3 regions of the Syntrophomonas curvata genome follow, and region 1 is predicted to be linked to each of the others. Evidence: predicted binding sites of a transcription regulator. Region 1 holds the regulator's gene; each other region holds the start of a gene.
The links. The regulator NrdR, encoded in region 1, represses ribonucleotide reductase genes. The targets are predictions, from matches to a motif close to CACNANATNTNGTG.
Positions count from the first base shown of each region.

Region 2: a site for NrdR is predicted at 1,610-1,623, ahead of nrdD (anaerobic ribonucleoside-triphosphate reductase). Genes of this name have one in related genera too.
Region 3: a site for NrdR is predicted at 1,690-1,703, ahead of ACU70B_RS13635 (ribonucleoside triphosphate reductase). Genes of this name have one in related genera too.

Region 1 covers NZ_CM129641.1:1,976,445-1,980,660, forward strand. Annotated here, with positions in the region: gene pgeF (peptidoglycan editing factor PgeF) at 1-564, opposite strand, end outside; gene ACU70B_RS08800 (hypothetical protein) at 696-980, shown strand; gene ACU70B_RS08805 (helix-turn-helix domain-containing protein) at 988-1,824, shown strand; gene nrdR (transcriptional regulator NrdR) at 1,851-2,303, opposite strand; gene ACU70B_RS08815 (YlmC/YmxH family sporulation protein) at 2,440-2,733, opposite strand; gene flgG (flagellar basal-body rod protein FlgG) at 3,061-3,849, shown strand; gene ACU70B_RS08825 (rod-binding protein) at 3,856-4,216, shown strand, end outside.
Region 2 covers NZ_CM129641.1:880,214-884,429, forward strand. Annotated here, with positions in the region: gene nrdD (anaerobic ribonucleoside-triphosphate reductase) at 1-1,551, opposite strand, end outside; gene ACU70B_RS03765 (MerR family transcriptional regulator) at 1,752-2,516, opposite strand; gene ACU70B_RS03770 (ISNCY family transposase) at 2,676-4,010, shown strand.
Region 3 covers NZ_CM129641.1:2,960,464-2,964,679, forward strand. Annotated here, with positions in the region: gene ACU70B_RS13635 (ribonucleoside triphosphate reductase) at 1-1,641, opposite strand, end outside; gene ACU70B_RS13640 (argininosuccinate synthase) at 1,945-3,177, opposite strand; gene argF (ornithine carbamoyltransferase) at 3,245-4,186, opposite strand.

The sequences.
Region 1 (4,216 bases):
ATAACCCTTCCGTCCGCAGTTAAGTATTCCATCCAGCCCAACAAATTCCTCTTTTACCCGATGAGCCAGATCTTCGCCGATATAAAAACAACATCTACCGATACCGGGGCCGATAAAAGCCTCCACATGGCGGGGCGAACTGCCAAACTCCTTTTCCATCACCCTAAGAGTCTCACCGGCAATACGCCCCATGGTCCCCTTCCAACCGCTGTGGGCAATCGCTACCACCCGCTGCAGCGGGTCAAAAAGATATACCGGAATACAATCAGCATAGAACGTGGTGAGCATTATACCCGGAGTTGCGCAAACCATGGCATCAACCCCGGCCAGCCCGCCGCTCTTATCTATGGCCCCCCGTCCCTGCTCCCCTTTACCTACAACAGCGACAACATTACCATGTATCTGCTCGCAGCATACCATATTTTCGAGTGTAAAAGCGAACAAATCCAGGTAACGGCTGCGATTTCCTATGACATTATTATAATTATCCCCCACATGTAAAGCCAGGTTCAGGCTGTCATAGGGTGCGAGGCTTATCCCCCCGGAGCGGGTGGAAAAACCCATGCTCACTCCCTGCCTCCGCCACCGGGGCAGGGTAATGTATTCTAGCCCTGCCTTACTTTCATAGGTGAAGCTGGTCATTTGTTATTGCCCCCTTTTTAGCTTAAAATATTACTTGCAGGAGGTGTTGGATAATGAGAACAAACCCGCTATACAGTCCGGAAGACGGTCATGGGGCTTGTGATTCTTCTACTGTTTCCTGGGCAAGTATTGCCAAAATTTATCCTCCCCAGGATCTCATCGTAAGCAGCATGCTCAAGTCTTGCGGCATACCCTTTAAGACCCAACGTCGGGAAGTATCTCAATTACCTGTCAGTATAGGACCGCTGGCAGAAGTTGAAATCTTTGTCCCCAACAACCTGGCTGATGAAGCCAGGGCCCTTATAGAAAGCACAGTCGAGGAAACGGAAAAGGAGTAGCCCTTATATGTTGACCATCAGCCAGGTTGCGGACCGGTACCGGATAAGCAACCGCCAGGTATACGATCTTGTCAATCACGGTTATCTGAATGTAGCCTCTGTGCACCGCCACGGCCAGCAAGGTATAAGCTATCTTTTTTCTGAACACGAACTTAACCAGTTGGATATTCCTTCCCTGCTGGCTGAAATAAAGGATAATCACCAGCCGGCAAGAAAGCATCGCCCGGGAAAAGCATCAGAATTCCGGAAATTATTCGGAGTAGTAAATTATTGCGACTCATTTATGGCTAATGTTGACAATTACCCGGAAAGCGCTGTTTTAAAAGCTTGCTTTTACCTTTTTCATGCCAACCATTATGCCAAGACCTATGCCGGGCACAGCGAGCGCCTTTACCGCCTGAAAAATCAGGTCTTAAGGAAAGCCTACCAGGAGAATCCCTCCTTGATTGACGCCCTTTACCTTTTGGGTCCGGACCGTCGTAAAATATGGCTTTGCGAGGATTGCCGGGATGCAGCCAGAACCTCGGGCATGTCCTACAACAATTATATAAGGAACGAATACTATTGTCCTAAGTGTACTGTACAATCGGTGATTAAAGAGTATTATTCCCTGGTAGAGTTCAGTATTCAGGTTCCTGATTATCGCTTCACCTTCCACCTGCCCCGCTCTTCCGCTCAACGCTGGATGCAGAACCTGGATGACCTGCCTCAAGATATAAGAAAAACCGGCCGCTATGATGATAAAATGTTTGTTTACGGCCGGCCTATCAGCCGGGTCGAGGAAAAGGTTTTCCCTTTGCCCATGGTGGAGGAGCAATTACGCCTGTATCTGGGTCAACAATAACGCCCCGGTTCAGGTTAGGTTTCAGGCTACTTGTTCTTTAGCTGTTCTATGGTCTTGATAAAACTGTTTAAGTCGCCGAATTGCCGGTATACCGAGGCAAAGCGCACATAGGCCACCTCGTCCAGGCTCTGCAGCCTGTCCATAATCTTCTCCCCAATAACCTTGCTGCTTACTTCCCGGTCAAAACTGTCCCGCAGTTCTCTTTCAATATCGGCAACCACCGTTTCAATATCTTCCATGCTTACAGGGCGTTTCTCACAAGCCTTGCTGATACCGTTCAGCAGTTTTTCCCGGTTGAATTGCTCCCGGTTTCCGCCTTTTTTTATAACCAGCAAAGGTCTTTCTTCCAAACGTTCATAGGTGGTAAAGCGTCTTTTGCAGGCAGTACATTCGCGGCGGCGGCGTATTGTACCGCCATCTTCACTGGCCCGGGAATCAATCACCCGGCTCTCATATTCCTGACAGTAAGGGCAGCGCATTAAACGTCACTCCTCTTTCAAAAGAGTATGATGCTGATATCTGCCCTTATTATGAACAAAAGCAGATATTTATTCAACATTCCCGGGTGCGGCCGCTTTGTTTATAATATACCCTTCACGGATTCCGGCGATATTTTTAGAAATTATCATCATCCAGCAAATACTCTTTGCGTTTGTAATCATCCATTTCCTGAAATACCGGTACCTCAACCAATATGACATCTCTGCCGATGCGGACAATTTTTTTCCAGGGTATAACGATTTCCTCCCGTTTGGCAAAGATAGAGAACCCCCGCAGGCGGCCGGGAAGAATAATAGCAACCACTTTCCCAACCTCCAAATCCAGTTCGATGTCGTAAATATGGCCCAGCTTTTTTCCGTCGAGAATATTTACCACGTCCCGGGCCCGCAAATCAGATATCCTGACCATTTTTTCCCACCCCTTAAATGAATAGAATACTCCTGGTGAATATTACTAATATATGAAAAGGGGTCATAAAACGTGACTACTATGTCCATTCCGGATCTTCCCATTTTCCTGTGAAAAAGAGAGCCTGATTGTGAAATTTTGTCGTCATCGTTCCAGGCCGGACGTTTTAGCCGTTCTTTTCCTAAACCTTTTCCTTCAGTAATACGATATACATCGGTAGTATGTTTACAATATAACGGGCTGGACTCAATCGGAGGAGCCCGGGCGGTATTGACTGACTGAAATACCGCAATGCAATCGTTCATTAAACAGAGGAGGAACGGCCGTATGATGAGGGCTCTTTTTACAGCAAGTACCGGTATGGGTGCTCAGCAGCTGAACATGGATACCCTGGCTCACAATATGTCCAATGTAAATACGGTTGGATTTAAGAAACAACGAGTCGAGTTTCAAGACCTGCTTTATCAAACCATCAGGAGACCTGCCGCCGACGAGAACCGCAATGAACCCGTCGGTTTAGCGGTTGGTCTGGGTGTAAGGCCCGCCGCTGTTAACACCCTTTTTACCCAGGGGAATCTTCAATCCACTCAAAACCCTCTTGACGTAGCCATCAGCGGACCGGGTTTTTTTGCCATTCAAGTGCCGGGCTACGAAGAACCTCTTTATACCAGAGATGGAGCTATAAAAGTAGACGGCAATCGTCAGTTGGTCACTGCTGACGGCAATCTATATTTGGGGCCGGAAGCTCTGGAAGAAAACTACACCGATCCGCGGGTAGCCGTTGACGGCACTGTCAGCTACATGCTTCCCGGTGAAACCGAACCTACCGTTGCCGGTGAACCTTTGCAGATATTTAAATTCAGTAATCCTGCCGGTTTGCAAAAAATAGGCAAAAACCTCTACCAGGCTACGGCCAACTCGGGAGAAGCCATGCAATGGGAGCCTGATTCCGACAATAGCATAGCCCTGCATTCGGAATACCTGGAGATGTCCAATGTACAGGTAGTTGAGGAAATGGTAAACCTTATTACTGCTCAGAGAGCCTACGAGTTCAACTCTAAAGTAATCCAGTCATCCGATGAGATGCTGCAGACTGCCGCCAACCTGCGGAGGTAATAAATAATGATGATTAACGGTACCGGGTTCATGCCCGCTCAAAAAATAACCGCTACCCCCTCCTATGGGGAAACCCTGGAAAAAAAAGATTTTTCCCGCTGTCTGGAATCTGCAATTAATGAGAAGAATAATAAGAAGCTTTACTCCGCCTGCCAGGAACTGGAGAGCGTGTTTTTAAATAAAGTGTTGGAATGCATGCGTCAAAGCGTTCCCCGGGGTGAATTTACGGGCCATAGCTTTGCCACCGATACTTTCGAGTCAATGCTTTATGCCGAGTACGCCCGCTCCATGAGTAAAACCGGATCATTAGGCATCGCTGATATACTTTATCGGCAATTAAGCGGCAATATCACTGCCCAAGCTCCGG
Region 2 (4,216 bases), 1.1 Mb from region 1:
ATGGCCGGTAAGCAGGATTAAGGCTTCCGCCAGGCCGATAAAGCCAATAGAAAGAGTGCCGTTTTTTACCGCTTCCGTAATATAATCTTCATCCTGAAGTTGCCCGCTGTCTATATAAAGCTTTTGTCCCATCAGGAAAGGCAGATCCTTTACCCGCAGGCGGCAAACCGTTTCGTAGCGATGAAGCAGCTGCTCTTCACAAAGCTGCAGCACTTTATCAAGGCTCCGGCAGAACTGATCGAGGCTTCCCTTCGCTTTGATGGCCAAACGGGGGAGATTTACAGTAACGAAACCGATGTTTCCCCGGGCTTCAGCCTGGGCCGGACCGTTCACATTGGCCTCCACCCTGGTGCGGCAGCCCATATAACTTACATCATCCCCATACGGTTGGTTGATGCTCATGTCCATATTGCTGAAGGTGGGGTTCATGCGCCGGGCGGATACCCTGCAGGCCAACTGGAATAAATCGTAATTGGGGTCGCCGGGATCAGTATTGACGCCTTTTTTCAGACGGAAAATCAGGTTGGGAAAAAGCGGCGTTTCGCCTCGGCCCAATCCTTTCTCGAAGGCCAGCAGAAGCTGTTCGATTATGAGCCGTTCCTCCGGACTGGTTCCTGTGCCGAAGTTTAGGGAAGAGAATGGAACCTGGGCTCCGGCCCGGGAATGCATGCTGTTCAGGTTATAGACCAAACCCTCCATGGCCTGGTAGACTATATTGACCATTTCTGCCAGCTCTTTTGCGGTAGCTGCCCTTTCCGCGGGGTTGCAGTCGGATTGAAGAACAGAAAAAGCTTGTGCGTATCCGGCCGGAACATAAGGGGCCAGGGCAGTTTCGAAGCGATGAAAGGACTGGCCGCCGTACATATCATTCTGATTGGACTGCAAGATGATGGCTGCCAGAGCGGTTGCACTGCCGATGCGCTGCGGAGGACGAATATATCCTTTGCCGGCATTGAAGCCTTGATTCAGCAACCGGGCCAGGGGAATCTGAAGGCAGTTGATAGTCTTTTCGTAATAATCAAGGTCGTGAATATGTATATCGCCATTGATATGGGCCTGGGCAATATAGTCGGGCATATGGTGCAGGTTATACCATTTCGAGCTTTCCGAGCCGATTTGCAGCATTTTGCCTGAAGGGGAATTGGACACATTGGCGTTGTCCCGGGTAGTTTCTTTAACAATGGCGGCAATTTCGTTCATAAGCCTGGAATTGGCATCGCGCTGGGAATCTCTTTTTTCCCGGAAAGAAATGAACGTACCCAATACATCATAAAGTTCATGCTCGGCTAATACGTTGACGGTGATGCGATAAACTTCCTGGGCGGGAATCTCTCCCCCCTGCACCTGTTCTTCAACGTTTGCCGCCACTTCCTCTGTCAACTTCTGCACCAGTGATCGGTTAATAGTGATTTCCTGTTCCTTACTGTGCAGCATAGCCTGGACGATGCCGTTGAATATACGGGCAGGGTCGAACAATTCCCTCCGCCCGTCACGTTTTATCAATTGCCGGGGCCCCATTTTATAATCATAAACGAGCTGCAGTTGTTTCACATATCATCTCTCCTTTAACGGGAATCTACTATACATTGTATATCTATTGCCGGAATAATACAAGATATGGTATAAGCAATGGAACCGTAGGGGACAAATATAAGTGAAACAACTTTGGCTGTTTACCCAAATTAAAAAGAAAAAGCCAGACTTGCGCAATTGAGCTTATCCGGCCCTGGTTTAAATTCTGCTTGAAAGCTTTATTTCTTCATCCCGGTGTAAATTAGAATTGCATCCCGTAAAAACTTGGTTGCACCAGGTTGCTGCTGGTCATAATATGATGTAAACCTTTCGTCATCAACATACATCCGAGCCAGGCCAGCATGAGCTTCTTTACTATAATCCCCCCAGGTAAAAATCAGCCACTGGCGATGCAATTCTGCGGTTTTTTGGGCTAGTTCACCAGCCGGGTCGCCATTGGCAAACGCCTCTGTCAGGGTGTCAATTACCTGGGCACCGAGTTCCTGCAACTGATTATATTGCTCCTGATCCATGCCTTTAAGTCTTTCATTCGATTGATCGATCCTCTCATTGCCATATTTCGCCCTGATTTCTTTACCGTACATTTTCTCATTGCTATCTATCATATTTTGTTTAAAGCCTTCAAACTTTTCTTTATCAGCCATAGTGATTCTCCCTTCAGTTAAAACTATGGTTTTCTCCACATTGACAATCAACAATTCCAGCTTTTGTTTCTTATCGAGCAGTTTGAGGCGATGTTCTTTCAGTGCCGCCAGTCCGTCAAATGATGGTGCAGTTATTATTTCTCTGATATTATCCAAACTCACTCCCAGCTCCCGATAAAAGAGAATTTGCTGCAGTCTGTCGACCTCAGCCGTCCCATATACCCGGTACCCCGAAGAATTGATTCTTGCCGGCGTAAGAATCCCGATCTCATCGTAATACCGCAGTGTCCGGCCGCTAATGCCCGCCATCCGGGCCAGTTTTTGCACTGTATATTCCATATCCTCATCTCCTCACAGAATCACTATAAACCTTAACGCAGCGTTAAAGTCAATAGCAAAGTTGTGCAAATGTCGTTAATCAGTGATAATGTCATGGTATAACTCTTCAGGGAAAATGTCATCCCCCAGAAAAGATATAATGGGAGGATGAAATTAGAAATGAGCAAACAAGAAGCAAGAAAAATAACTATCATCGAAGAACTGTTGGCAGGCCGGTTTACAAATAAGCAGGCTGCAGAGCTTTTAGACCTCAGTGTAAGACAAGTACAGCGGATGAAAGCGGAGGCATCCGCAAATGGGGTTATAAGTATTTTGCATAAGAATAGAGGACGGAAACCGGCTAATGCATTGGATCCTGAAGTTGCTGAAAAAATCTGCCGAATTTATCAAACGGAGTTGTCCGGATATAATTTTTGTCATGCTACCGATGTGCTTGCTGAAGATAAAGATATTTTTGTTTCGGTAAGCACTGTCTCAAGGTATCTTAGGGCCAGTGGTATTCGCTCTCCAAAGGCCAAGCGCAGACCCAAGAAACATCGTTCCAGAAATGCCCGGGAGCGCGAGGGTGAAATGATTCAGATGGATGCTTCCAGCTTTGATTGGCTTGGCAATGGTTCCTACTTGCACCTGCACGGTGCGGTTGACGATGCCACTGGTCGTATCCTGGCTCTTCATTTCGAAAAGGAAGAAACCTTTGAAGGTTATTGTGAACTGATGTTTCAGATGAATCAGAATGGGCACCTGCCAAGAGAAATCTACACTGATGGCAGAACCGTTTTTGTTTATAACAGCAAAAAGAAAAAGGAATTAACCCTTGAAGAAGAATTGGCCGGCAAAGTGGAAAAGCAGACTAACTTTGCCAGAGCCCTTAAAGAACTCAACATCCTGTTAATCATTGCCCGGTCTGCTCAGGCTAAAGGTGGTATTGAAAGGCTCTGGGAGACTTTACAGGACCGTTTGGCGAAAGATATGCAGCGTAAAGGAATTTCTTCTATCGAACAGGCTAATGATTTCCTAAAGCATTATATTCCCTACTACAACCGTAAATTCGCCGTCCAGGCTGCCAGCCCGGAAAAGGCCTATTTGCCTAAGCAAGATATGTCTGCATTGCAGTTGATTTTTGCCAAGCATGTAACAAGAAAAATCGATTCAGGGCTTTCCTTTTCCTTTGAGAACCATAAATACCGTCTGCCTGCCAAGGTGGAAAATATAAAAGTCCCTGCATCCCCTCATGATACGATTACTGTAGCAACCAGTAAGCATATCGGAATGCAGGTCCTTTACAAAGGCCTCGTTATTAAACCCGAATTGCTCAAAACTCAGCCCAAGGAAAGTATAGTACAAATACCTCAGCAGGACAATTCCTTGAATAGCCTGCCGGCTCAGCCCAAAATCAAGCCAAAGAACAAATCACCTTGGTTCGCATATAGTGAAATCTTCTATTCTAAGAGCCGCAGCAGGGATGACATTTCTGCTGCTGAGTTATCTAGGTAAAGGGGTGACATTTTCCCTGACCATTGACATAGCAAAGTTGTGCAAAGGAAAAAGGTATTCTATTCTGCCGGAATAATGTGGAGTATCTGGGAAGTGTTTTATGAGGGGCGAACAATCTGCGATGCCTTCAGTCGCAGTGGTGTATCTTTTCTGTAGAACGTTCCAATAAACGGGTACATAAAATGGGGATATCTATATTGACGGCG
Region 3 (4,216 bases), 980 kb from region 1:
CAGGCTGTAGCTTACCCCCTCGGCCGGGGTGGCCTCCAGGTTATACAGGCTGCCGGTTTTCTCCTGGTATTGCTGTATCCGTCCCCGCATAAATTCCAGAACTTCCAGGGCAAAATGATAGCCCTCCTCACTGCCGATGTCCTGACCCAGGAAATTTAAGCAGGATTCGTTCATTCCCACCAGCCCAATGGTGGAGAAATGGTTAATCCAGTATTTGCCGGTAGCTTCCTTTACCCCCCGCAGGTAAAACTGGGAGTAGGGATAGAGTCCGGAATCGGTTAGGTTTTCCAGTATCTTGCGCTTGATTTCCAGACTGTCGCTGGCCAAATCCATGATATCAGCCAGGCGGTGGAAATAGTCTTCCTTGTCCCGGGCCAGGTAGCCGATGCGGGGCATGTTTACAGTTACTACCCCTACCGACCCGGTCAGGGGATTGGAACCGAACAGCCCTCCCCCCCGTTTCCTAAGCTCGCGGTTGTCCAGCCGCAGGCGGCAGCACATGCTGCGGGCATCCTCGGGGTCCATATCGGAATTAATATAGTTGGCAAATCCGGGTATGCCGTATTTAGCTGTCATTTCCCAAATTTTATCGTACTTGGGACTGTCCCAGTCAAAGTCCCGGGTAATATTATAGGTGGGGATAGGGAAGGTGAATACCCGCTCCTCGGCATCGCCCTCCATCATGACTTCGGCGAAGGCCTGATTCAGCATATCCATTTCGGACTGGAATTCCCCGTAAGTCTTGTCCATAAATTTACCGCCGATGATAACGCTCTGGTCTTTAAAATACCCGGGTACTTTAAGATCCATGGTAATATTGGTAAAGGGAGTTTGAAAACCCACCCGGGTAGGTACGTTGACGTTGAATATAAATTCCTGCAGGCTCTGTTTTACCTGTTCATAATTCAGATTGTCATAGTAAATGAAGGGCGCCAGCAAGGTATCGAAGTTGGAAAATGCCTGAGCCCCGGCAGCTTCACCCTGCAGGGTATAGAAAAAGTTTACGATCTGCCCCAAAACGGTGCGGAAATGCTTGGCCGGCTTGCTTACCACTTTACCCCGGGCACCCTTAAAACCTTCCCGGATTAAATCCTGCAAATCCCAGCCCACACAATAAACCGCCAGTATGCCCAGATCATGCATATGATAATCACCGTTTTGCTGGGCTTCCTTCATCTGTTCGCTGTATATCTGGTTCAGCCAGTACTGGCTGGTGACTATGGAGGAAATGTGAAAATTCATGCCCTGCAGGCTGAAGTTCATATTGGAGTTCTCTTTTACCCGCCAGTCGCTGCGATCCAAATATTTTTCTATGATTTCGGTATTCTGGATCAGCTGCCGACTCTCTCTTATCACTTCATGCTGCTTGCGGTACAGTATATAGGCTTTAGCCGTCTTGTAATGATCGTTTTTAACCAGAACCTTTTCCACCAGGTCCTGTATTTCCTCAACCGTAGCTATTTCGTAGCTGTCCAGATAGTGGTAGCCGGCCAGTTCGATAACTTTATCGGCCAGCCTTTCGGCCGTTTCATAGTCTCTGCCCCCTACTGCCCGGGCCGCCTTATAAATAGCACTGACTATCTTTTCCCTCTCGAATGGAACCACGCGACCGTCACGCTTCCTTATACTGTTTAAACTCATCAGCTTCCTCCTCTAAAACACAATATATATGGTTTAAAAATTTATAAATACAATATGCTGTAGTTATTATAGTTTAACCGGGGGTGCTGCTTCAAATATATATAATTCCTTAATCAGCCCTTTTCATGCAAAAACAAAACGTTATGTTCACTTAGCAAAGGTTTTTATAGTAATGCTATTATTTCCTGGTTCAGCTTTCCGGCAAAAAGAAGCAGGATAGGCCTATTTTCCTACCCTGCCCGGATTTTTGTCCCGTCTCTTTCTATTTACTTCTATTTTCTCAACATATCTGCCAATTATCTATTAATTTCCTGTCAATTTATGATTAACCATGGCCTGCACGGTCAGAGGCAGGGCAAACAGATTTATAAAGCCCTGGGCATCTTGGTGGCTGTAGATTTCGTCGGCGCCGAAGGTAGCCAGTTCTTCATTGTACAAGGAATACGGCGAGCTGGAAGCTACGGCCCCGCAGCTTCCCTTGTAGAGCTTGAGCCTGACGGTTCCCGTAACTGTCTTCTGGGTCTCGTCAATAAAGGCATCCATAGCCTGCTTGAGCTTGCTGAACCAGTTGCCGTCATAAACCAGCTCAGCATATTTGGTTGCCATTTGCTCTTTAAACTGCAGCGTGCGCCGATCCAGGGTAAGCCGTTCCAATTCGTCATGAGCGGTATGCAGGACAGTGCCGCCCGGGGTTTCGTAAACACCGCGGGATTTCATGCCTACCAGGCGGTTTTCCACCATGCTTACAATACCTACTCCGTTAGCTCCGCCCAGAGCATTTAGTCTGCTCAGCAGTTCTACCGGGCCATAAAGCCTGCCATCCAAGGCTACCGGAATTCCCTGTTCAAATCCTATCTCTATATAAGCAGGCTGATCAGGGGCCTTCTCCGGCGGAACGGTCAGAACCAGAACATCATCAGGGGGTTCATGGCCCGGGTCTTCCAGAATGCCGCCTTCGTGGGACATGTGCCACAAATTGCGGTCACGGCTGTATATCTTCTCCTTGGTAACCGGCACTTCAATACCATGACGGGCTGCATATTCAATAGCATCCTCACGGGAACGGATATTCCATTCCCGCCAGGGCGCGATTATTTTCAGACTCGGGTTTAAAGCCTTTATCCCCAGTTCGAAGCGCACCTGATCGTTGCCCTTGCCGGTAGCCCCGTGGCAAATGGCTGCCGCCCCTTCCCGGGCTGCGATCTCCACCATTTTCTTGGCAATCAGGGGACGGGCAAAGGAGGTCCCCAGGAGATATTTTTTCTCATAAACGGCTCCCGCCTTAAGCACCGGCCAGCAGTAATCGGTTACGAATTCAGCCGTCAGATTTTCCACATATATTTTAGAAGCACCGGATCTGATGGCCTTCTCCCGCACCGGTTCCAGTTCCTCTCCCTGCCCCAGATCGGCACAAAAAGCGATTACCTCGTAGCCATAGTTCTCTTTTAACCAGGGTATTATGATCGAGGTATCAAGTCCCCCGGAATAGGCTAGTATTATCTTATCCGTAGTAAACCCTCCTGATTTGTATAAAATTATCTTCCTGAACTAAACCTTAGATCAACCAACAAAAGCTTATATAAAGTCAATCAAGTACCGCTGGCTACATGGTCAAGGCCATAATTGCCTTGTGGGCGTGGAGGCGGTTCTCAGCCTCATCGAAGACTGCTGATTGCGGGCCGTCCATAACTTCGTCGGTAATCTCTTTACCCCGCTTGGCGGGCAGGCAGTGCAGAACAATGGCATCTTTTTTAGCCCGGGTCAAGAGTTGGCTGTTTACCTGATAGGCCAGGAATTGCTTTTCCTTTTCCTCAGCTTCGCCTTCCTGCCCCATACTGGCCCATACATCGGTATAGATAACATCAGCTCCGGCTACGGCCTCTTGGGGGTCTTTAACTATTGACAGGACGGCTCCGCTCTGGGCCGCGTCCCGACGTGCCGCTGCCAGTATTCCGGCATCAGGTTCGTATCCCCCCGGTGAGGCAATGACCACGTCCATCCCCACCTTGGCCCCGCCGAAGAGCAGGGAGTGGGCTACATTGTTTCCATCCCCCACAAAGGCCAGTTTAAGACCCTTGAGCTCACCTTTATGTTCCTTTATAGTCATCAGGTCTCCTATTACCTGAGTAGGATGGAGAAGGTCAGTCAGGCCGTTTATCACCGGAATGTCCGCCCAGCGAGCCAGTTCCAGCACTTCCTCATGGTCAAAGGTGCGAATCATGATGCCATCCAGCATCCGGGCCAATACCCGGGCCGTATCCTTAACAGTCTCCCCCCGACCCAGCTGGATATCTCTAGGGCTCAGGAAGAGCGCATGTCCGCCCAGCTGGTACATACCTACCTCAAAGGCAACCCGGGTACGGGTGGAGGATTTCTGAAATATCATGCCCAGAGTCTTGCCGGCCAGATAGTGATGAACAATGCCCTGTTTCTGCATTTTCTTTATTTCCGCTCCCACCTTGAGCATATACTCAATCTCTTCCTTAGTGAAGTCATGAATGCTTATAAAGTCACGCCCCCGTAAAATATCCCCTATCTCAAACATAGATCCCATTCCTCCCTTTTAGCTTTATCC